Regions from separate parts of the Auritidibacter ignavus genome, predicted to be linked through region 1. Evidence: riboswitches for the same ligand, from Rfam matches in the RefSeq annotation. Region 1 holds a riboswitch; each other region holds the start of a gene.

What was found. A riboswitch is a leader RNA that binds a small molecule or an ion and turns the genes downstream of it on or off. The one in region 1 is predicted to bind thiamine pyrophosphate.
Region 2: it holds a riboswitch for thiamine pyrophosphate, as region 1 does, so the genes downstream of both, QDX22_RS04110 (TenA family protein) here and thiC (phosphomethylpyrimidine synthase ThiC) in region 1, are expected to answer to the same signal.
Region 3: it holds a riboswitch for thiamine pyrophosphate, as region 1 does, so the genes downstream of both, QDX22_RS07345 (thiamine ABC transporter substrate-binding protein) here and thiC (phosphomethylpyrimidine synthase ThiC) in region 1, are expected to answer to the same signal.

The regions. Positions count from the first base shown of each region.
Region 1 covers NZ_CP122564.1:1,978,975-1,986,401, reverse strand. The annotation lists gene QDX22_RS09085 (efflux RND transporter periplasmic adaptor subunit) at 1-598, shown strand, start outside; gene QDX22_RS09080 (ABC transporter ATP-binding protein) at 595-1,314, shown strand; gene QDX22_RS09075 (ABC transporter permease) at 1,311-2,510, shown strand; gene QDX22_RS09070 (response regulator transcription factor) at 2,553-3,257, shown strand; gene QDX22_RS09065 (sensor histidine kinase) at 3,250-4,503, shown strand; gene thiC (phosphomethylpyrimidine synthase ThiC) at 4,514-6,265, opposite strand; TPP riboswitch at 6,263-6,374, opposite strand; gene QDX22_RS09055 (methionine synthase) at 6,464-7,427, opposite strand, start outside.
Region 2 covers NZ_CP122564.1:932,542-939,968, forward strand. The annotation lists gene thiD (bifunctional hydroxymethylpyrimidine kinase/phosphomethylpyrimidine kinase) at 1-178, shown strand, start outside; gene QDX22_RS04105 (TenA family protein) at 183-833, opposite strand; gene QDX22_RS04110 (TenA family protein) at 830-1,492, opposite strand; TPP riboswitch at 1,600-1,692, opposite strand; gene hutG (formimidoylglutamase) at 1,872-2,840, opposite strand; gene hutI (imidazolonepropionase) at 2,883-4,103, opposite strand; gene QDX22_RS04125 (urocanate hydratase) at 4,315-6,006, opposite strand; gene QDX22_RS04130 (IclR family transcriptional regulator) at 6,053-6,949, opposite strand; gene QDX22_RS04135 (YjiH family protein) at 6,922-7,427, opposite strand, start outside.
Region 3 covers NZ_CP122564.1:1,601,325-1,608,751, reverse strand. The annotation lists gene QDX22_RS07370 (antibiotic biosynthesis monooxygenase family protein) at 1-223, shown strand, start outside; gene QDX22_RS07365 (DUF2625 family protein) at 268-981, shown strand; gene QDX22_RS07360 (ABC transporter ATP-binding protein) at 978-1,685, opposite strand; gene QDX22_RS07355 (ABC transporter permease) at 1,682-3,325, opposite strand; gene QDX22_RS07350 (hypothetical protein) at 3,399-4,379, shown strand; gene QDX22_RS07345 (thiamine ABC transporter substrate-binding protein) at 4,425-5,516, opposite strand; TPP riboswitch at 5,597-5,706, opposite strand; gene ectA (diaminobutyrate acetyltransferase) at 5,984-6,502, shown strand; gene ectB (diaminobutyrate--2-oxoglutarate transaminase) at 6,577-7,427, shown strand, end outside.

The DNA of each region.
Region 1 (7,427 bases):
GGCGATCGGACGGTGGCAAAAGGATCTCGGCCTGCCCCAGACTCAGCAAATCGAGCGTGGTCGCGTGGTCTTTCTGCCCAGCGATGTGCGGGTCAATAAACGCCTGTCCGAAGCCGGTAGCCCCGCCAGTGACGGGGTGCTGGAAGTCACCGACACCAGGCTATTTGCCACCGCAGAGGTGCAAACCGCCCAGCAAGACTTACTGACCACCGGCCAAGAGGTCACCGTGCGGCTACCCAACGGTGACGAAGCCGAGGGAGTCGTCGAACAGGTCGATCCCGCCGTGGAAAAAGAGGACGATTCCGGCAAGACCAGCGTGACGATTCCGGTCCGGGTGGCGTTAAAAGACCCGTCCGTGGCCGCCTCCTATGCCAATGTTCCCGTCACGGTCGTGGCGACCCGCACGGTGGCCGAGGACGTGCTGACCGTTCCGGTGCGCGCGTTGCTGGCCCAATCCGGTGGCGGCTACGCCGTTGACGTCGTCGACGGGGACACCGTGCAGCGCGTGCCGATCAAGGTCGGAAAGTTCGCCGATGAGATGGTGGAGGTCACCTCCGGTGAGCTTGCGGCCGGCGATAAGGTGGCGGTGGCCGAGTGAGTACCGCCGAGACCCTATTGTCCCTGCAACAGGTCTGCCGTACCTACGGGTCCCCGCCCGCCGTGGCGTTAGACGGGGTGAGTTTTGACGTGCACCCCGGCGAGCGCGTGGCGATCATTGGGCCGAGTGGTTCGGGCAAAACCACGTTGCTGAATCTAATCGGCACCCTCGATCGGGCCACCAGTGGCGAGGTGATCCTCGCCGGGCACCGCGCCTCGGCCGCCAGTGACGCCGAGCTGTCCGCCTTACGGGCCACGCTGATCGGGTTCGTCTTCCAGCAGTACCACCTCGATGAGTCCCAGACCGCTGTCGATAATGTTGCCACCGGTTTGCTGTACCGAGGGCTACCGCTGGACGAACGGCGCGAACGCGCCCATCACGCCCTGGCCCGGGTGGGCCTGGCTGACCGAGCGGGCCACACCCCGAAACAACTCTCCGGCGGGCAACGTCAACGCGTGGCCATCGCCCGGGCAGTGGTCGGCAACCCCCCTTTATTGCTGGCCGATGAGCCGACCGGGGCCTTAGACTCCCGCTCCGGCGCGCAGGTGATGGACATCCTGGAACAACTCAACGAATCCGGCACCACGGTGCTGGTCATTACCCACGACCGCGACGTTGCCGCCCGGTTCCCCCGCCAGATCGCGATCCGCGATGGCGCGGTGGAATCCGATACCGGCACGCACGCACCGATCACAGCTGAAAGTGAGATGACGTGAGCGCACCGACCACCATCCATGCCTCCCGGCTGCGCCTGACCGACCTGTTGCGTCTGGGCTGGAACGGGGTGCGTGCCCATCCGGCTCGGGCCACCCTGTCGGCCCTGGGGATCGCCATTGGGATCGCTGCGATGATCGCGGTGATCGGGATCTCGCTGTCGAGCCAGGCCAAGGTGCAAGAACGCCTGGCCGCCCTGGGCACCAATATGCTAACCGTGACCCCGGGCGAGTCTTTCTCCGGGGAACAGACCGTGCTACCGGCCGATTCCGCGGCTCGGCTCCGTCGGGTCGACGGGGTCGAACAGGTCAGTTGGTTAGCCGAACTGACCGGTGTGCACGCCTACCGCAACTCCCACATCGATCCGGGCCAAACCAATGGGCTCACCGTGGCCGCCGCCGATGAGGAACTCTTGGAGGTCACCTCCGCCTCATTGCGTAACGGCACCTGGTTCAATCGGGCCACCGGCCAGTACCCCACCACCGTGCTGGGGGCCACCGCCGCCCAACGCCTCGGCATCGCCACCCCGGGTGCAACGGTGAGTCTCAACGGAATCACCTACACGGTGCTGGGCATCCTCAACCCCTCACCCCTGGCTGCGGAGTTGAACACCTCGGTGCTCGTCGGCGCCGAGCAGGCCCACCAGCAGCTGGAGTTCTCCGGCTCACCGACCACACTGTTTGAACGCTCTACCGACGAGGCGGTGACTGCCGTCCGGGATCTGATCCCCTCGACCATCAACCCGCAACGGCCCAATGAGGTCAGCGTCAGTCGCCCCTCCGACACACTGGCGGCCCAAAATGCCATCGATACCGCCTTTACCGGACTGCTGGTGGGTGTGGGCTCGATCGCGCTGTTGGTCGGCGGGATCGGGGTGGCCAATATCATGGTCATCACCGTCATGGAGCGCCGTCGCGAGATCGGCTTGCGCCGGGCACTGGGTGCCACCCGCGTCCACATTCGGCGCCAGTTTATGGTTGAATCGGTGCTACTGGCGAGCTACGGTGGCGTCGCCGGCATCGTGTTAGGCGGGCTGTGTACCCTGGTCGTCTCCCTGGTCAACGGGTGGACGCCCACGCTCCCGCCGCTGATTCCACTATTGGGGATCACCGTAACCATCCTGGTCGGGGCGATCGCCGGGGTCTTGCCGGCCATGCGCGCAGCGAACACCTCTCCGACCGCGGCACTGAGCACATGATCCCCGCCACCACACCACCACAACAACTACCGGGAGCCGTTCATGCGGGTATTGATCGTTGAAGACCAGCAGTATCTGGCCGAAGCGATCCGAGACGGGCTGGCGCTATCGTCCATCTCGGCCGATATCGCCACCGATGGCCACCAGGCGTTACACGCGGTGGCCACTATTGACTACGACGTGATGCTGTTGGATCGGGATATCCCCGGCGTACACGGCGACGAGGTCTGCCAGCGCCTGGACGCCGAGGTGGATCGGCCGGCGATCCTGATGGTCACCGCCGCCGGGCTAGTCGAGGAGAAAGTCGACGGACTGTCCTTAGGCGCCGACGACTATCTGACCAAGCCCTTTGAATTCGACGAGCTGGTGGCCCGAGTCCGGGCCTTGGGGCGTCGTCGCTTCACCCCGCGCCCGGCCCAATACCGTGCCGGCGGGGTAACCCTGGACCCTTTCCGGCACGAGGTCACCCGATCGGGGCGCAACATTCGGCTCAGCCCCAAGGAATTTGCGGTGTTAGAAACGCTGATGTGCGAGCCTGGCCGGGTGATCAGCGCCGAACAGCTGTTGGCCGAAGCCTGGGATGAAAACGCCAACCCGTTCACCCAGTCGGTGAAGGTCACCATCAGCTCCCTGCGCCGCAAGCTCGGCGAGCCCTGGGTGATCCGTACCATCTCCGGGGTGGGTTACACGGTGGATGCCGACCCCGAGCCGGCCCCCACGACCAGCCCGCGGGCCGATCATGACTGAGCAGCCGCCCCAACGGTTGCGCCCGGCCCACCGGTTCAGCGCCCGGACCCGCCTGGCCTTTTCCTACGCGGTGCTGGTCATCATCTGCGGGGCGGTGCTGTTGACGGTGCTGGTGACCTACCTGGGGCTGGGGCCGGACTATTCCTTCGGACGCGTCGGTGCTACCGGCGAGGATGGTTCGGTGCTCATCGTCCCCGATAGCACCCACCCACCGGCCGGGACCGAGGGATCAGAGGTGGCTGATGGCGCCGAGAGCCCCGGCGGCAGTTTCTCTGTCGAGGTCCACAGTCGCGAAGATCTCATCACGTTGCTGATCACCGTCTCGGTTATTGTGCTGCTGATCTTGGCTGTACTCAGTTCGCTGGTCGCCTGGTGGCTGGCCGGTCGGATGCTGCGTCCGCTGGCCCAGATCAACGAGGCCGCCCAGATCGCTGCCAGTGGCCGGTTGGACCATCGGATCGGACTGACCGGGCCCCGCGATGAGATCGTCGATCTAGCCCAGACCTTCGATGCGATGCTGGAGAACATTCAGCGCTATAACACCGCCCAACGCCGGTTTGCCGCCAATGCCTCCCACGAGCTACGCACCCCGCTGGCTGCCTCCAAAACCATCCTGGATGTGGCCCGGGCAACCCCCGGGGTCGTGGATCGCCAAGTACTCGAGCGATTGGCCGAACTCAATGCGCGCAGTAGTAGCACCGTGGAATCCCTGCTGGACTTGGCCGAGGCCGAAGCCGGCGGAATTCAGACCGGCCCGGTGGATCTTGCCGAGGTCGCCGAGACGGTGCTCGACCAGTACACCGTCGCCGCCGACGAGCGCGGGCTACAGGTCACCACCGAGTTGGGTCCGGCGGTGGCCGACGCCGACGAGCGATTGCTCGTGCAATTGATGCAGAATCTGGTGGAAAACGCGATCCGGCACAATCGGGACAACGGTGTGCTCACCGTGCGCACCGCAACCCTGGGCCCCGCTAAGCCCCCGGTCGACACGGATGAGACCGGTGATGTACAGCTTCAGGTGGAGGGTGCCGGTGAGATCATTGATCCCGAGGTCCTTGCCCATTTGACCGAGCCCTTCCACACTGCCCGGGGCCGCGCCGGTGGCGCCAGCCGTGGGCTCGGCCTGGCGATTGTGGCCGCCATCGTGGAACGTTCCCACGGTGCGCTGGAGCTCACGGCCCGCCCGGGTGGTGGACTGATCGTGACCGTCACGCTTCCACGCGCCACCACCGGGCAGACTACGTAACGGGGTCCTCCTAGCGGGCCGGGAACGCCGGGTCCGGAAGGTATACGGTGCCCCCGGCCTCCCGAAACTCCCGCGCCTTGGCCGCCATGCCCTGTTGCACGATCCGGGCTTGTTCATCGACATTGCCGAACTCATCCCGAATATCTTGCGAGATCCGCATCGAGCAGAATTTCGGCCCGCACATCGAGCAGAAATGCGCGGTCTTAGCCGGTTCGGCCGGCAGAGTCTCGTCGTGGAATTCCTCGGCGGTCTGCGGGTCCAACGACAGCCCGAACTGATCGCGCCACCGGAACTCGAACCGTGCCTTCGACAGCGCATCATCCCGGTCCCGAGCCCCCGGGTGGCCCTTGGCCACATCCGCGGCGTGGGCAGCGATCTTATAGGTGATCACCCCGGTTTTCACGTCATCCCGGTTCGGCAACCCCAGGTGTTCCTTCGGGGTCACGTAGCACAGCATCGCGGTCCCGTACCGGGCAATCTCAGTGGCGCCGATGGCGCTGGTGATATGGTCATATCCCGGGGCAATATCGGTCACCAGCGGCCCGAGCGTGTAGAACGGGGCACCGTGGCACAGTTGTTGTTGTTTCTCGACATTCTCGCGCACCAAATGCAACGGAATGTGGCCGGGGCCTTCGACCATGACCTGCACGTCGTACTCCCAGGCCCGCTGGGTCAGCTCGGCCAGGGTCTCCAACTCGGCGAACTGCGCATCATCGTTGGCATCGGCCAACGAGCCCGGGCGTAACCCGTCTCCCAGGGAGAAGGCCACATCGTACTGGGCGAAGATCTCGCACAGCTCATCAAAGTTCTCGTACAAAAAGCTCTCCTGATGATGGCCCAGGCACCAGCCGGCCATAATCGAGCCACCGCGGGAGACAATCCCGGTCACCCGCTCGGCGGTCAACGGCACGTAGCGCAACAACACACCGGCGTGGATCGTCATGTAGTCCACACCTTGTTCGCACTGTTCGATCACCGTGTCGCGGAAGATCTCCCAGGTCAGCGCCTGGTGGTCGCCGTTGACTTTCTCCAGCGCCTGATAAATCGGCACGGTACCGATCGGTACCGGCGAGTTGCGGATAATCCACTCACGGGTGGTGTGAATGTCATCGCCGGTGGACAAATCCATCACGGTATCAGCACCCCACTGGGTGGCCCACTGCATCTTGGAGACCTCTTCAGCGATCGAGGAGGTCACCGCGGAATTTCCAATATTGGCGTTGACCTTCACACTGAAGGCCTTACCGATAATCATCGGCTCGGATTCGGGGTGGTTGACGTTATTAGGGATAATCGCCCGACCGGCGGCCACCTCGGAACGCACCAGCTCGACATCCACGCCCTCGCGCAGGGCCACGAACCGCATTTCCGGGGTGATCTGCCCGTTGCGGGCGTAGTGCATCTGGGTCACCCGACGCCCGGGCTTGGCCCGCAGCGGGGCCCGTTGGGCGCCCTGCCACTCTTGGCTGGCCGCCCCACGACGTAGCGCCTTGGCGCCGTCATCTTCCAGCTTCCGGCCGCGGGCCTGGTAGGTCTCGATATCCTCGCGAGCAGCAATCCATTGCTCGCGCAACCCGGACAAACCCCGGACCGGATCCGAGCCGGGCCCGGTGGTGCGATAGACCGTGAACGGTTCATTGCGCTCACCGTTGGGAGAATCATCCTGGCGGATGCGGGTGACCGGGACCTTAATCCCGTGCTCTTCGTCAACGAGGTAGTCAGCGCTGTGGGTGGAATAGTTCAGGGGTGAGGTATGCGTCATGCAAGAACTCCTTCTTCCTTCGCCGGCATGACCCGCACAGGTTCAAACGGTGCTCGGACAGCCTTGGTCCGATCTCAGCTCTGTGCTCAGAGCGCCCGTGAGGTCACCCACATCCTACCGAAGTTCAGGCCCATCACACGCGGTGGCCGAGGTTGTTACACCCCGGACGACCGCGTGCACAGCGTTGCCGGTATGGGGTTAGGAGCTCAGTTCTTCTCGCAGGATCGCGGCCCCAGCGCTCAAGGCACGGAGCTTGGCTCGGGCCACATCCCGTGGCAACGGGGCCATCCCGCAGTTGGTGGAGGCCCAGAGGTTTTCGGCATCCACGTGTTTCAGGGCCTGGCGCAACGTGTCAGCGACCTCTTCGGGGGTCTCCACGGTGTGGCTGGCCACATCGATCGCCCCCACCATCAGCTTCTTGCCACGCACCAGCTCAATGAGCTCGATCGGCACGTGCGAGTTGTGAGCTTCCAGCGAGACAATATCAATGCTGGACTGCTGGATCTGGGGGAAGATCTCCTCATACTGACGCCATTCCTCGCCTAGGGTCTTCTTCCACTCGGTATTGGCCTCAATCCCGTAGCCATAACAGACATGCACGGCGGTCTGACAGCTCAGCCCTTGGGCAGCCCGCTCCAGCGCCTGCACGCCCCAGGCCTTGACGTCGTCAAAGAACACGTTGAAGGCCGGCTCATCGAACTGGATAATATCCACTCCGGCTTCGGCGAGTTCTTTGGCTTCTTCATTCAGGATCTCGGCAAATTTCCAGGCCAGCTTCTCCCGGCTACCGTAGTAGTTGTCATACAACGTATCGACCATGGTCATCGGGCCGGGCAGCGCCCATTTGATCGTTGCCTCGGTGTGGGCCCGTAGCTCCCGGGCGTCCTGGACGAACACCGGCCCTTTGCGCGTGACCTCATCGACAACCACCGGCACCGAGGCGTCATAGCGCTCCCGAATCTGGACCACCTTGCGGTTTTCAAAATCCACACCGTTGAGATTCTCAATGAAGGTGGTCACGAAGTGCTGGCGGGTCTGTTCGCCGTCGCTGACGATATCGATGCCGGCACCGCGTTGCTCGGCCAGGGCCAGCAAGAGCGCGTCGCGTTTGCCTTCGGCCAGTGCCTGGTCTGCCAGTTGCCAGGGTGACCAAAGTTTTTCT
Region 2 (7,427 bases), 1.0 Mb from region 1:
CCGGGCGGCCCTGAACGTATCCGCTCAGACCCCGCCAAGCTCCGAGGATCTGTTGGCGTGGATCAAGAAGGGCCAAACTGATCTGGCCCGCGCCCTGGCCGCTGGGGCACACTGGGAACTCTCCTATGCTCCGCAGACCGGGCACGGGCCCGTCAATCACCTCGCCCTACGGGCCTAGCCACTTAGAGTGCTTGTTGCCAGAACTCGGCTTCCAAGCGTGAGGCGGTGGCAAAGATGTGTGACAACTCGGCGAATCGCTGGTCAGACAACGGCCCCTCGCCAGCCAGCGCGTCGAGGTTGTCAACCTCTTGTTCCGAGGCTTTGACAAACTGTGGATCAATGTAGGTTTCGATCCACTCTTTATACCGGTGGTCGGGGTTTTTCTCCAGGGCCGGTGCAATCTCGGCACCGATTTCGGCGTAGCCGATCAGACACGGTGCCAGGGAGACGTACAGGTCCAGCAGGGTACCGGTCAGCGCAGTGTCGAGCACGTAGCGGGTGTAGGCCACCGTGCCAAGGTCCTCAGGGGTCGCGTTCAGTTCCTCGGGGCTGATCCCCCACTCGGCGGTCATCGAGGTGTGTAATCCGGTTTCCCAGACAATGTTCTTCAGCCCATCCATCGAATGTTGGATGCCCTCGAGCGTGTGTTGCTTATACACGGCCAGTCCGTAGGCGCGGGCAAAGTGAATCAGGAAGTGGTAGTCCTGAATCAGGTAGCGCTGGAAGGCTTCGAGTTCTAGGGATTCATCGGCCAACTTTTGGATAAATTCGTGACGAGTATAGGACTGCCACACCTCCAGGTTGGCCTGCTTCAGATCGTTGAACAACGTCATGCGTGGATTCCTTTCAGCGGGTACTTATAGGTGTCGTTGAAGAAGCCGAGCTCAAGCTCCACCGCCCGGCGGAAAAAGTCGTGGGCGGTCTCGGCATCTTGCGCCCCGGAACGGTCGGCCTCCTGTTCGAGGAAGGTCGCGAAATTCAAGAAGTCCGGGTTGTCGTGCAAGGTGATCCATTCGTGATGAACAAAACTCTCCGGATGGTTTTCGGGAGCTCGGGCCGCCCAGTCTCGGTACAAGCACTCGGTGACCATCAGCACCGCGACCACCGCACTGTAGTTTTGTGAGGATGCCGCTTCCCGCATCAGATCGACGAAACCGCCGGCACTCGGGGTGTCTGGAGTCGATGCGCGGAGTTCATCGGTAACGCCCAGTGCGTCAAAGGCTCGCTGGAAGTAGGTGTCTTCACTATTGACCATTTCTCCGGCGAAGCTGGCGTATCGTAACCGTGCATCGAGCCGGTCCGCGGTGGTGATGGCGGCGCCCAGTAACTGTAAGAACGCTTCAAAGAAGCGGTAGTCCTGGTCGAGATATCCGGCCATCACGGCGTCATCGATTGTTCCCTCGAAAAGCTCGGTCACGAACCGGTGATTAATCGCTTCATCCCAGGTGGCGCGATTGGCTTCAAGGAGTTCTTGACTAAAACGTTGGCTCATTCCGTCCTGTTGTCCTTTCCGTTCTTGCACAGAAAAACTCAGGACACGATCGTGCACTCAGAATAAGGCCTGACGTTGACTCGCTCCACAGGTACCAAGATTCGGTACCAGCACCGCAATGACATCCCTCCGCGAAGATTAATTCGATCAGGTTCTCGGGTTTAATCTCAGCCCATTCTCAGGCACCCCGTGTCGTTCAACACTGTATCGAATGGCCTCATTTTGCGTCTAGGGTGTTGCTCGTTCATCGAGTGCACAGCCGGGCACTCTCAGGGCTCTTTAAACAAGGTCAGTCCAGCCCCCTATGCGTGGCTGGACTAACCCTGTTGCCGTCTGAGCGTTTTTGGGACCCGAAGGCCCGGAAGGCTCTATCCGAACATTACTGCTTTTCGATCACGGCACGGTGAATCATCCGGGCCGCAGTTCTCGCGGTGCGCCCACCAATATCGTGCTTCGGGCTCAACTCGGCGACATCAAAATGTAGTAGTTTCCCACTGCGGGCCACCAGACCGATCACGTACTCAATCACATGGGGCGAGACACCAACAGCTGCCGGAGCGCTGACGCCCGGAGCAACATCGGCCGAAAGCACATCCAAGTCCAGGGTCAGGTAGACCGCATCCAGATCTGCCAGGAACGACTCCACAAACTCTGTCACAGCGCTCTTGTGATCGATGGTGGCCTCCCGGTCAAGGAGGACGGCCACATTCTCAGATTTCGCGCGGTCGAACAGAATTTTGGTGTTGGCTTGCTCAGCAATGCCCAGGGCGGCGTAGTGCAGGTCACGGCCGGCAAGATGCTCATGCTCAGCGATTTGAAAGAATCCGGTTCCGGAGGTCGCAAAGCCGGCGTCCCGGTTGTCAAAGTGAGCATCCAGATTCACGATGCCTAATTTTGCCGAGCCTGACAGCGAACGGTCTGAGGCGTCACCAGCACGCAGGAAGTGGGAAACACCCAGAAAACTGGCCCAGGTAATTTCATGGCCCCCGCCTAATCCGACGGTGAAGTGGCCTTGGTCCAGCAGGGTGCTCAGATTGTCACCGAATTCTTTCTGACCTTCTTCGAGCTCAGCCCCGGTGTCAATGTCTCCGGCATCGTAGATGCTGATCGGTTCCGGCAACGCGAATCCGCCTAATGCCTGGCGCAAGGACTGAGGTCCTTCCACTGCTCCAGGACGACCCATATTGCGTTTCACGCCTTCATCGGAGCGGAACCCTAGCAGTGCGGTTCCTGATTCGGCTGTAGCCGAGAAGGGACGGACGGCTTGGTGCCACCGCAGGTGCTCTGGCCCGTCCCCGTCGACACGGCCACTCCAGTTCTCTTTGTTCATGGTGTCAATAAGAGCCATACAATCTACCCCTGTTCTCAAATCACGAAGCTCACGGACGGTTTACACTGCACGAACGCCGCGACGCCAGACCGAATGCGTCATGGGCATTCCAGGGCGGTAGGCCAAGTGGATGGCAGCGGGGGCGTTCAGCAGGTGAAGATCGGCTCGTTTTCCGACTTCCAGGGAGCCGACTTCATCGTCAGCCCCCACGGCGATGGCGCCACCCAGTGTGGCAGCCCGGATAGCTTCGTGCAAGCTCAACCCCATCTGGAGCACAGCGGTACCCACGCAGAAGTTCATCGACGAGGTATAGCTGGTGCCCGGGTTGCAGTTGGAGGCCAACGCAATCACGGCACCCGCATCAAGCAGGCGACGGCCCGGAGCCAGCTGTTCGCGGGTGGACAGGTCGCAGGCCGGCAAGCAGGTTGCCACAGTGCCACGTTGTCCGGTGCCATTGTCCCGATCACCATCGCTCCAGGATCCTGCCAGGGCCTCGACGTCCGAATCGCTCAAGTAGTTCACGTGGTCCACACTGGTGGCTCCCATCTCCACGGCGAGTCTCACACCGGGGCCTTCTCCCAACTGGTTGCCGTGTACCCGTAAACCCAGACCAGCATCTTTGGCGTGTTGCAATACGCTCCGGGATTGGTCTTCGTTGAAGGCGCCCCGTTCACAGAATACGTCGGCCCAATCCACGTATGGCGTCACACCTTCCAGCATCGGGCCGTTGACATCGGCCAGGTACTCATCGGCGTCCACGCCCGCCGGGACCAGGTGGGCACCGAGGAAGGTGACGGTATCGAGCTCCCCGTCTTCTTTCAGCTGGTGTGCTAACTTGGCGTGCCGAATTTCTTCGGCAACCTGCAACCCGTACCCGGTCTTGGTCTCCAGATAGGTGGTGCCACCGTCAACGGCCTGACGAATCCGATCACGCACCAGCCCGCTCAGTCGCTCATCGCTGGCAGCCCGAGTCGCTTCGGTGGTGACGTTAATGCCACCAGCCGAGTAGGATTCTCCTGCCATTCGAGCCTCAAATTCGGCGCTACGGTCGCCATCGAAAATAATATGAGTGTGGGAATCAACCCAGCCGGGAAGAGCGGCTTTGCCTTCGGCGTCAACACTGACGTCAGCGGCGGGCACATCCTTGGAGGGGCCTACCCAGGCGATCTTTCCGTCTTCGAAAACAATCCCGGCATCCTTGATGACGCGTGACTCTGCATCCTGAGTATGTAATTCGGAGATATTGAAGATTGCGGTCGACTCGTTATTCTTCGAGCTCATCGAAACACTCATTCCTCTCAACGATAAAAATAATACGGGGCCTTTGCAGATCTGCCGGATGTTTTTGACTGTCGGTGAGGGTGTAGTGCCCATGGCCACGGCCGATGGCTCGCCCGCGTTGTAACCGATCAAACCGGAGCGCGTCCGTGTCGTCCTGAAGGACCGACACAGACGCGCCCAGGCAGCTCACATGGCCATTACTCAACGGCGATTAGTCGCGGATCTTCGGCTCCATCGGAACCTTGACACCACGTTCCTGAGCAACCTCGGCTGCGCGACTGTAACCGGCGTCCACGTGACGGATGACACCCATCGCCGGGTCGTTAGTCAGCAGTGCTTCCAGCTTGGCCCGGCCTAGCTCGGTACCGTCAGCCAAACCGACCTGGCCGGCGTGGATAGAGCGGCCCATGCCCACACCACCCCCGTGGTGCAGCGAGACCCAGGTGGCACCCGAGCTGGTAGCGGTCAGCGCGTTCAACAGAGGCCAGTCGGCAATGGCGTCGGAGCCATCGAGCATGGACTCGGTTTCGCGGTACGGAGAGGCCACCGAACCGGAGTCCAGGTGGTCACGGCCAATAGCGATCGGAGCCTTGACCTTGCCGGAGGCCACCAGCTCGTTGAACAGCAGGCCGGCCTTGTGCCGCTCACCGTAGCCTAACCAGCAAATACGTGCCGGTAACCCCTCAAATTCGACGTATTCTTCAGCAGCATCCAACCAGGTGTGCAGGTGCTCGTTATCCGGGAACAGCTCCTTCAAGGCCTGGTCGGTGACCTTGATGTCTTCCGGATCGCCGGAGAGAGCAACCCAGCGGAACGGGCCAAGACCCTCGCAGAACAGCGGACGGATATAGGCCGGGACGAAGCCGGGGAATTCGAAGGCACGCTCGTAGCTGGCCTTGCGAGCCTCGTCACGAATGGAGTTGCCATAGTCGAAGACCTCAGCACCTTCGTCCTGGAACTCCACCATGGCCTGCACGTGGGCGGCCATGGACTCGCGGGACTTCTTGGTGAAGCCCTCCGGATCAGCCTGTGCTTCCCGATCCCAATCATCAATCGTGTACTCGACGGGCAGGTAGGACAGCGGATCGTGTGCCGAGGTCTGATCGGTCACAATGTCGATACTGATTTCACCAGCACGGTGACGACGCAATAGCTCGGGGAACACTTCAGCGGCGTTGCCCACGTATCCCACAGACAGGGCTTTCTTCTGCTCCTTGGCTTCCAGGACTTTTTTCAGCGCGGTTTCCAGATCGGTTTCGACCTCGTCGAGGTAGCGCTTGCCCTGACGACGACGTAGCCGTTCCTCGGAGACGTCCACGATCAGCACGGCACCACCATTAAGGGTCACGGCTAGTGGCTGTGCTCCACCCATACCACCGCAACCGGCGGTCAGGGTTAGGGTTCCGGCCAAGCTGCCCTCGAAACGGTTCTTCGCGATCGCACCGAAGGTTTCGTAGGTACCCTGCAGAATCCCCTGGGTCGCGATGTAGATCCACGATCCAGCGGTCATCTGTCCGTACATCATCAGCTCAGCGTCATCGAGCTTGCGGAATTCTTCCCAGTTGGCCCAGTCGCCGACCAGGTTCGAGTTGGCAATCAGCACGCGCGGTGCCCACTCGTTGGTCTTGAGCACCCCAACGGGCTTACCGGACTGCACCAGTAGCGTCTCGTTGTTTTCGAGTTCTTTGAGGCTTTCGATGATGGCATCGTAGGCTTCCCAGCTACGAGCTGCCCGGCCGGTTCCGCCGTAGACGACCAGGTCTTCAGGACGTTCAGCCACCTCGGGGTCGAGGTTGTTCATCAGCATGCGCATCGGAGCTTCAGTCTGCCAGGACTTCGCGGAGATCTCGGTGCCTCGAGGCGCATGAATTTCGCGGGACGGGTCATGACGGGTAAAAGACATCGTATTTTTCCTTTCTCGGGTAGCACACTGGTAGTCACCCGGATGACTACATCAGCCGTTTTTCTAATATGTTCGCGTAACGGCGCAGAGCCGTCACAAGCTTGTCGTGTTGTTCTGGTGTGGTCTTGGCCGGGATATAGGTCAGCGTCATCGCAGCAACCGGCCAGGCATTGCGGTCACAGATCGCCACTGATACTGAGGAAAAACCTTCGGTGACTTCTGAATGCTCGCTGGCGTAGCCTCTCTGACGGATCTCGCCTAACTCCTCCTGCAATTTCTGTAGCGTCGTGATTCTCAGCAGGTCAATATTGCGGACGGGAAACTCCAGCGATTCGTCATCGAGCTTATGTTCTCCCTCCGACTGGCCGTGCTCCCCCGTGGCAAACGCGCTCTTGAGTGAATACATGGCGGCCACTTGATCTTCGGGTAGCTGTGCCAGCATGGCCCGTCCCGAGGCGGTCGCGTGAGCTAACAGGCGCACGCCGACGTGGTTGACCAGCACCGGCCGGCCCTCGGCACGTTCATTCAACAAGTAGACAACGTTACGCCCGTAGAGCGTCGACAGATGTCCGTTGGCCCGTGTCTCGTCAACCAGCTTGGCCAGCAGTGGCGAGGCCAGACGTGAAACCGGCTCGTAACGCACATAGGAGTGAGACAATTCGACCGCGGAAGGCCCCAGACCGTATTTCTTCTCTTCTGGGTAGTGGATGACAAACCCCTGCGCTATGGCCGTGTTCAACAGGTGATAGACGGTCGAACGCGGAATGTGCAATTGATCCGAGACCAGTTGTGCACTCACGGGACCACGTTGTCTAGACAGCATCAGCAAGATCTCCAGAACGTGCTGAGCTGCCGGCACGCGAGATGACGAGTACTGCTCCGGCTTCCGTTGCGAAAGGACACTGCCTGTTTTCACTATTGCAACATCACCACCACGTGGCACAAGGGGCCAGCGATCAGAATGGTCAGCACGACGCGTTCAAACCACACCACGAGCATTTGCCAGAGGCTGATTGGAATCGACGTCGACATCACGGTCGGAATCAGTGCGGAGAGGAACACGATCACCGAAACTGAGACGACGGCAATCAGCAGTCGCAACGCGAGATCTTCATCGCCACTCAGGAAAGTCGCAGGCAAAAAGATTTCAGCGACACTGAGGAACGATGCTTTGGCGGCCAGAAGCGGTTCGCTCATGCCCACGATCCACGTAAACGGCAAGAGCAGGTATCCTAGCCAGTCGAAGATCGGTGTGAAGTGCACCAGGATCAAAGCCACCGTTCCCACACCCATGATGGATGGGACGATATTCGTGGCCATACGAAGCCCGGTCAGGAAGTTGGTGCCGAGGTTCACAAAGATATTGGGTGCAGCATCAGCGATCGCCAGCGCTTCAGACCAGGCCACTTTGGTCTTATTCT
Region 3 (7,427 bases), 380 kb from region 1:
GCGGGCCGTTGATACCTTCGAGGGATTTCAAGGCTTCGAAGTACTCCGCCCGGTGGTGGGTGAAACCCGGTACTTCGTCGTCACCCGGTGGGATTCGCAGAACAGCTACAAAAAGTGGGCCGAATCCCGCGACGAACACGCCCATGACGAGGATGAAGAACGCGGATTCTCCGTCGATATCCTGGGCTTCGATGTGGTCGAGGACGAAGAAAACCTCAACTAGTCGGCTTCCGTCACCCTCTGTTCGACACCACACAGGATGAGACCATGATCTTTTTTCGGCGTCAAAAGAAATCCCGTGGGCCCCAGCGCCATAAGCGCTCGCTAACCATCCCCGAATTCAGTGACACCTGGCCGGCTATTGACGAATTGCTCAGTGAACAGAGCGAACGCGTCCACCGGGTCGAAGCTGATCCCGCCCGGGCACGTCAGGTGCTCAACGAGCTGGGTGTCTCCGAGGTTTCACACATGGGAGCACTGCTGACCCACACCGCCGGCTTGTTGATCGATGGCGGGTGGTTGCGCATCCTCGGGTCGGGAAACGATGAGCTCCCCGATCTGACCGTCTGGACTCCGCGACACAATGGCCGACCACTGTATATGACCATCGCGGTGGACGTCATCGGCGGTATTTATGCCATCGATGGTGGCGGACTGGGCATTAGCACCGGCTATATTTGCTATTTCGACCCGGTGCGGTTGAACTGGGGCCCGTTAGCCCCGGATTACGCCGGATTCTTGAACTGGGTCTTCAGCTCCGGTTACGAGGAACTGTATGAAGATCTGCGCTGGGAAGATCACCTCCAGCAGGTCCGGACTTTGGATATGACCGAAGGTATCCGCTTCGACCCGCCACTGCACCAGAGCGAGGGCGTTGACATCAACACGCTACAACGCGAAACCGTCGAGCTCGAAGACCTCTGGGCCACCGAATTTGTGGCAGCCCGCTCCCAGCTACCGGCACCGCACCGCGAACACTAAGCGCCTAACACTTCGGTGACCGTGCCCACGCGTTGCAGACGTCCCTGGTCGATCAACGCCACCTGATCGGCGACCATCCGGGCTTCTGCATGGTCGTGGGTGACATAGACTCCGGCAATCTCGGCCTCGGTGAGGATCTGCCGAATATCGTCGGCCAATCGTGAGCGTAGCTCGGTATCTAACGCCGAGAGTGGCTCGTCAAGTAGCATCACCGCCGGTTCTACCGCCAAGGAACGAGCCAAGGCCACGCGCTGGGCCTGACCACCCGAGAGTGTGGCGACGTTGCGACGACCAAAACCGGGCAGGTTCACCAGCTGCAGCAGACGCTCCACCCGGGCCCGGCGTTGCGACCGGGGGAGATGTTCCACTTCGAGGCCATAGGAAATATTGCCGGCCACAGAGCGGTGCGGGAATAGTTGGGCGGACTGGAATACCATGCCGATGCCGCGCCGGTGTGCCGGAACATGTTGGCCTGGCCCGGCCAAGATGCGGTCGCCAAAACGCAGGGTGCCGGAGCTGATCCGCTCCAGTCCGGCAATGCCACGTAACAGCGAAGACTTTCCCGACCCCGAGGGTCCTAACAGGACCAGGATGGTGCCGGCGTGAACCTGGAAGCTGGCCTCGGTGATGGCTTGGTACCCGTTGGGATAGTGCACCGAGATCTGCTCGGCGATGAGTTGCTGTGGTGTGGTGGAAGCTGTCACGATGTCCTTTCCTTCACGCCCGCCGGGCGAAGCCGTTCGCAGATCAACAATATGCCAGCACTCAGCACGGCTAACACCACCGAGCCAGCCATGGCCATCCCAAAATTATCGGAACCAGGACGCGACAGCAGCTGGACAATGACCACCGGCAACGTCTGATAGCTCGGGGACGCTAAAAAGCTGGTGGCCCCAAATTCTCCCAGCGAGACCGCAAAACCAAAGCCGGCAGCCAATCCGAGGCTACGGACCACGTAGGGGCCATCAATGGTGGCGATCACCCGGACCGGGGAAGCCCCTAACATCGTGGCAGCCTCACGTTGGGCCGGGTCGACCGCGGCCAACACCGGCACCAGAGTGCGTACCACCAGGGGCAAAGCCACCACCGCCTGAGCCAACGGGACGAGCAATCCTGACTGCGCTAGGTGTGGGAAGGCTGGTTGCAAGGAGATCAAGAATCCGAAACCGATGGTCACCGCCGAAACACCCAACGGGAGCATGAAGGCGCCATCGATGAGCCGTTGCAGGGACCGCACCGCCGGGGAATGGGTGGGACGGGTGAGCAACAACGCGAGCGGAATTGCCAACAGGACGGTGACTATTGTGGCATCCAGTGCGATACGTAGCGAATGGTCCAGTGCCTCCACCACCGTGGCGCCACCGGCAAAACCGGTTCCCGAATGCGTAGCCAACAGTTGGTAATGGCGCGTGCTGAATTCGCCATCAACCGTCAACGACCGGGCCACCAAGGTCAGCAAGGGAGTCAGTATCAGTCCGAGGACCACCGCGAGCGTGATCGTCAACGGGAACCAGTCGGTGCGGGTCAGCCTCACCCGGTGCGCTTGGTGCAACCGAGCCGCCTGCGAGGAACCGGTGCGCTGGGTAATGATCACCGATATCACGACAATCACGCACTGAATCATCGACAACACCGCGGCGGTGCGCAGATCGAGGAACGTCTTGGTCTGGCGAAAAACCTCGGTCTCTAACGTCCCGACTCCCGGGGCGCCCAGCGACCGCACTAGCCCGTAGGCGGTCGAACAAAACAGAAACACCAACCCGGCGCTTCCAGCAATGGCTGGACGTAGCGCTGGCAAGGTCACGGTGAAAAACGCCCGAGCCGGGGAAGCCCCGAGCATTCTGGCCGCTTCAGTGGAACGTGGATCCAAGACCTGCCACAACGACCCCACCTGACGGATCACCACCGAATAGTTGAAGAACATCATGGCGATGATCACTGCCGTCGTGGTCTGATCCAGAAACGCTAGGCTGGTGCCTGGCCCAAAGACCGCACGGAAGGCTACCCCCACCACCACGGTGGGCAACACAAACGGGACGGTGGCCACCGAACGGAGCATCTCTCGACCCGGAAACTGTGTGCGGTAGAGGATATAGGCGCCCGGGATCCCAAGCACCAGGGAGCCCAGAGTTCCGGCGGTGGCCATGAACAAGGTGTGACCAATAATCCGCCAGGTGCGTGCGGTGCCGAAGACTTCCCCAAAACCCGACAGGTCCAGCGAGCCCTGATCATCAACCAGGCCTTGGGCCAGCATCCCCAGCACCGGCCAGGCGAAAAAGACCGCAAGGAAGGCCAACGGTAGCAGGGCGACGAGCACCCACACGATCCAACGAAAACGCGACATCACACCGTTCTTTTCAGGTCAATTGGATTTATGACGGGTCATTAAGCCGGGGGTCCTGTAGAGTAGGCCCGTGATGAAAACTCCCTGCGACTTCCGTGGTTCTCGTTTGTTCGCCGTTCTGTTAGCTACCGGTTTAGCGCTGAGCGGTTGTAGCTCCTCAGATGGGGCAGATCAGGCCAGCGACGCGGGAAATAACACGACGTCTAGCCCCTCGGCAGAGCCCACGACTGCCTCGCCCTCGCCGACCCCGGAACCAGAAGAACTGCCCGGTGGCGGTGATACGCTGTTCCCCGACCGCCGGTTCGTCGCACTTTATGGTACCCCGTCCACAGAGGCACTGGGTGCCCTGGGAGAACAGGACCTGGAGGGGTCGATAACTCGTGTCGAAGAGCTGGCCGATGAGTACTCGGAAAACAGTGAGGATCCGATCCAACCGGCCTTTGAAATCATCACCTCCGTCGCGACCGCTCACCCCGGCGAGGACGGCAACTACTCCAACGCCCTGCCGGTCGAGGACCTGCAAGAGTGGGTCGATCGGGCCAAAGAAGAAGACATTTACGTGATCTTGGACCTGCAACCGGGTCATAACGATTTCCTCTCGCAGGCGAAACTCTATGAGGACCTGCTGAAAGAACCCCACGTGGGTTTGGCGCTGGACTCCGAATGGCGCTTGCAACCCGGTCAGGTGCACGGCCGTCAGATCGGCACCGTCGATGCCGCTGAAATCAACGAGGTCATCGACTGGTTGGCCGAGCTCACCGCAGAAAACGATCTGCCCGAGAAAATGCTGGTCCTGCACCAATTCCGCACCTCGATGATCACCAACCGCGACCAAGTGGATACCTCCCATGACGAGCTGGCCGTGGTGTTGCACGCCGATGGCCACGGAACCCAAGAGGTCAAACAGGAGACCTGGAGCGTGCTCACCGAGGACTTGCCCGAGGATATGTGGCCGGCGTGGAAGAACTTCTACCGTCAAGACCAGCCCATGCTGACGCCGGCACAAACCTACGACCAGGTGAATCCCACCCCCTGGTTGGTCACCTACCAGTAAGGCAAGCAACCAACCAGACAACAAGGCGGGACGCCATAGAGACGACTACTGGGCCTCATAGGTTTCGGTCCAAGAGTTCAGCCAGTCTTCACGCTGGTCCGCGACCTCTTGCAGATCCGGCTCAATGGGGTCCTCGGTCAGTGAGGCATATTCGCTCCACTCGTCTGGCAGCTCGATGCTGTCATCGACCGGATACATAAACATCTGCTCAGGAATATCCGCCTGGAATTCTTCGGAGAGCATGAAGTCGATGAAAGCCTGAGCGCCCTCGGGGTTCTCGGCATCCTCCAGCACGCCAGCATATTCGATTTGCTGGATGCAGGTGCCGTCAATGCTGGTGGTCCGACCTTCTTCAGCGGCCGGTGACGAGGAGTAAGACACCACCAGCGGGTAGGGTCCTTCACCTTCAGAACCGGAGAAGTCGGTGTAATAAGCATCAGACCAGCCACCGGCGACTTTCACCCCGTTATCGAACAGGTCTTCCCAGTACTGTTCGGCATCGTCGCCGAATTCCGTCCGGGTGGCAACCAAGAACGCCAGGCCCGGGGAGGAATCATTCGGGTCACTGGTGACCAACAGGTCCTTGTAGTTCTCATCAGTGAGATCGTCCAAGGTCTCCGGAAGCTCCAGGTCGTTGTCGTCAAACCACTCGGTATCAGCGTTGATGCACACCTGACCGTGGTCGATCGGCACCAGCGCGTCCGAGCCATCAACGGCGAGGTTTTGGGCAGATTCTGGAAGTTGACCGGAATAATCCTGCAGGAAGTTTTCGTCCAACAGCGTCTGAGCCGAATAATTCTCCACCCCGAAGAAGCCGTCCACGGTGGGGGAGTCCTGTTGCAGGATGAGCTGGTTGACGACAGCCCCGGCGTCACCGGGGGCTGTGGTGGTGACGGTGTAACCGGATTCCTCTTCAAACTGCGCGAGCAATTCCTCGGAGACACTGAAGGAATCGTGAGTCATCATGGTAACTGTCTGGTTCTCGTCACCGTTGTCTCCACCATTATTATCTGCCTGATCTGCGGCCGAACATCCTGACAGTACCAGCGCTACCACCGCCGAGAGCCCGAACACCGTGCTGATCTTTCGACGGTGAGACCGGGCGGGCCCAGGTGAGTGATGGGTGAGGTGCGACATCAGTGCATATCCTCCTTCAAGGGATAGGAGGGCGAGCACCCTGGGTGAGGTGAGAATCACCCGCGATTAGCCCACGGTGCAAGGAGAGATACTCGACTCCCTTCGCCGGCATGGCCCGGAATCAGGTTCGAGGGTCTGCGAAATGCGTTCGCACTCTCAGCACCACGGTGGTGCTCCCCTGTCGATGAGAAAAACCCTACCGAAGACCTGTTCACCAACCCAACTCCTGAACGCCGTGAGATGAGCTCGAGTGTAGAATCGGGAGGCTACCCCACTTAAAATGTGACATCCAACATGTCTTGTATAACAATTTGGTAACAGCTTTTGGCTCGGCTTCTCGAGCCCTGGCGCTCTCCGGGTCCCTAATGATTATCAACGGTTTAGGCGTTTTTTCCGGCCTAAAATGGGCCCACACAGGCGTCAGGGGCGGGTTGAAAGCATTTTTCAGTCGTCTATTGTGAAAAAAGATGGATGACACAAAGACCCTTCCAGACCACCCGACCGACAAACCCCGCGCTATCACGGTTCGACCGTTCGCTCCCGGAGACGGAGCAAAAATTTATCGGATCGCTCGTGACACGGGCGTCTTGGACTTGAACTCCTCGTATAGCTATCTGCTGTGGGTTCGAGATTTCTCCCAAACCTCCGTTGTTGCCGAACTCGATGGTGAAGTCGTCGGGTTCATTACCGGCTACATCCGCCCTGATGCCCCAGACACGTTGATGGTCTGGCAAGTTGGCGTCGACGAAGCCGCTCGGGGACTGCGCGTGGCCTCTCAGATGTTGGACGCGCTCAACGAATCGGTGCAGCCGAAAGTGTTGGAGACGACCATTACCTCCACGAATAAAGCCTCCAACGCCCTGTTTGCTTCCTTTGCCAAGCGCAACAACGCTGGTGAAGAGATTACCCCCTTATTCACCCCTGAGATGTACCCCGACGATCAGCCCACCGAATACCTTCACCACATCGCACCGCTGAACAGCTAGAGCAGGATCGCACTGATCCCGCTCGCTGGCGGAGAGATGGGTCGAGACAACTTTTCCACGGAAAGGAATTCCCCATGGATACCGAGATTTTTCAGACAACAGAGTCCGAGGTTCGCAGCTATTCCCGCTCCTGGCCGACCGTGTTCGTCAAAGCATCTGGCTCCCACCAGATCGCCGAAGATGGCACCGACTACCTGGACTTCTTCGCCGGGGCTGGTGCTCTGAACTACGGACACAACCACCCCAAGCTGATCGACGCCATCCGCGAGTACCTGGACAACGGTGGCCCGTTGCACTCGCTGGACATGATGACCCCGGCACGTCGCGACTTCTTGGAAACCTTCAAGAAAGTCATCCTCGAGCCCCGCGGTCTGGACTACAAGGTCATGTTCCCTGGCCCGACCGGTACCAACACTGTTGAGGCCGCACTGAAGTTGGCCCGTAAGGTCACCGGACGCCAGCACATTCTGTCGTTCACCAACGCCTTCCACGGCATGACCCTGGGTTCGCTGTCAGTCACCGGTAACTCGATGAAGCGTAAGGGTGCGGGTATTCCGCTGACCAACAGCTCGAAAATTCCCTACGACGACTACTTCAACGGCGAGACCGAAGACTTCATCTGGCTGGAGCGCGTTCTGGAAGACTCCGGATCCGGTGTCGATAAGCCAGCCGCCATTATCGTCGAAACCGTTCAGGGTGAAGGTGGTCTGCGTGCCGCACGCGCCGAATGGTTGCGTCAGCTGGCCAAGCTGTGCAAGAGCCACGAAATCTTGCTGATTGTTGACGATGTGCAGGCCGGTTGCGGTCGTACCGGTAGCTTTTTCTCCTTCGAAGAAGCCGGTATTACCCCGGACATTGTCTGCGTGTCTAAGTCCATTTCCGGTTCCGGTCAGCCGCTGGCGCTGACCCTGTTCAAGTCTGAACT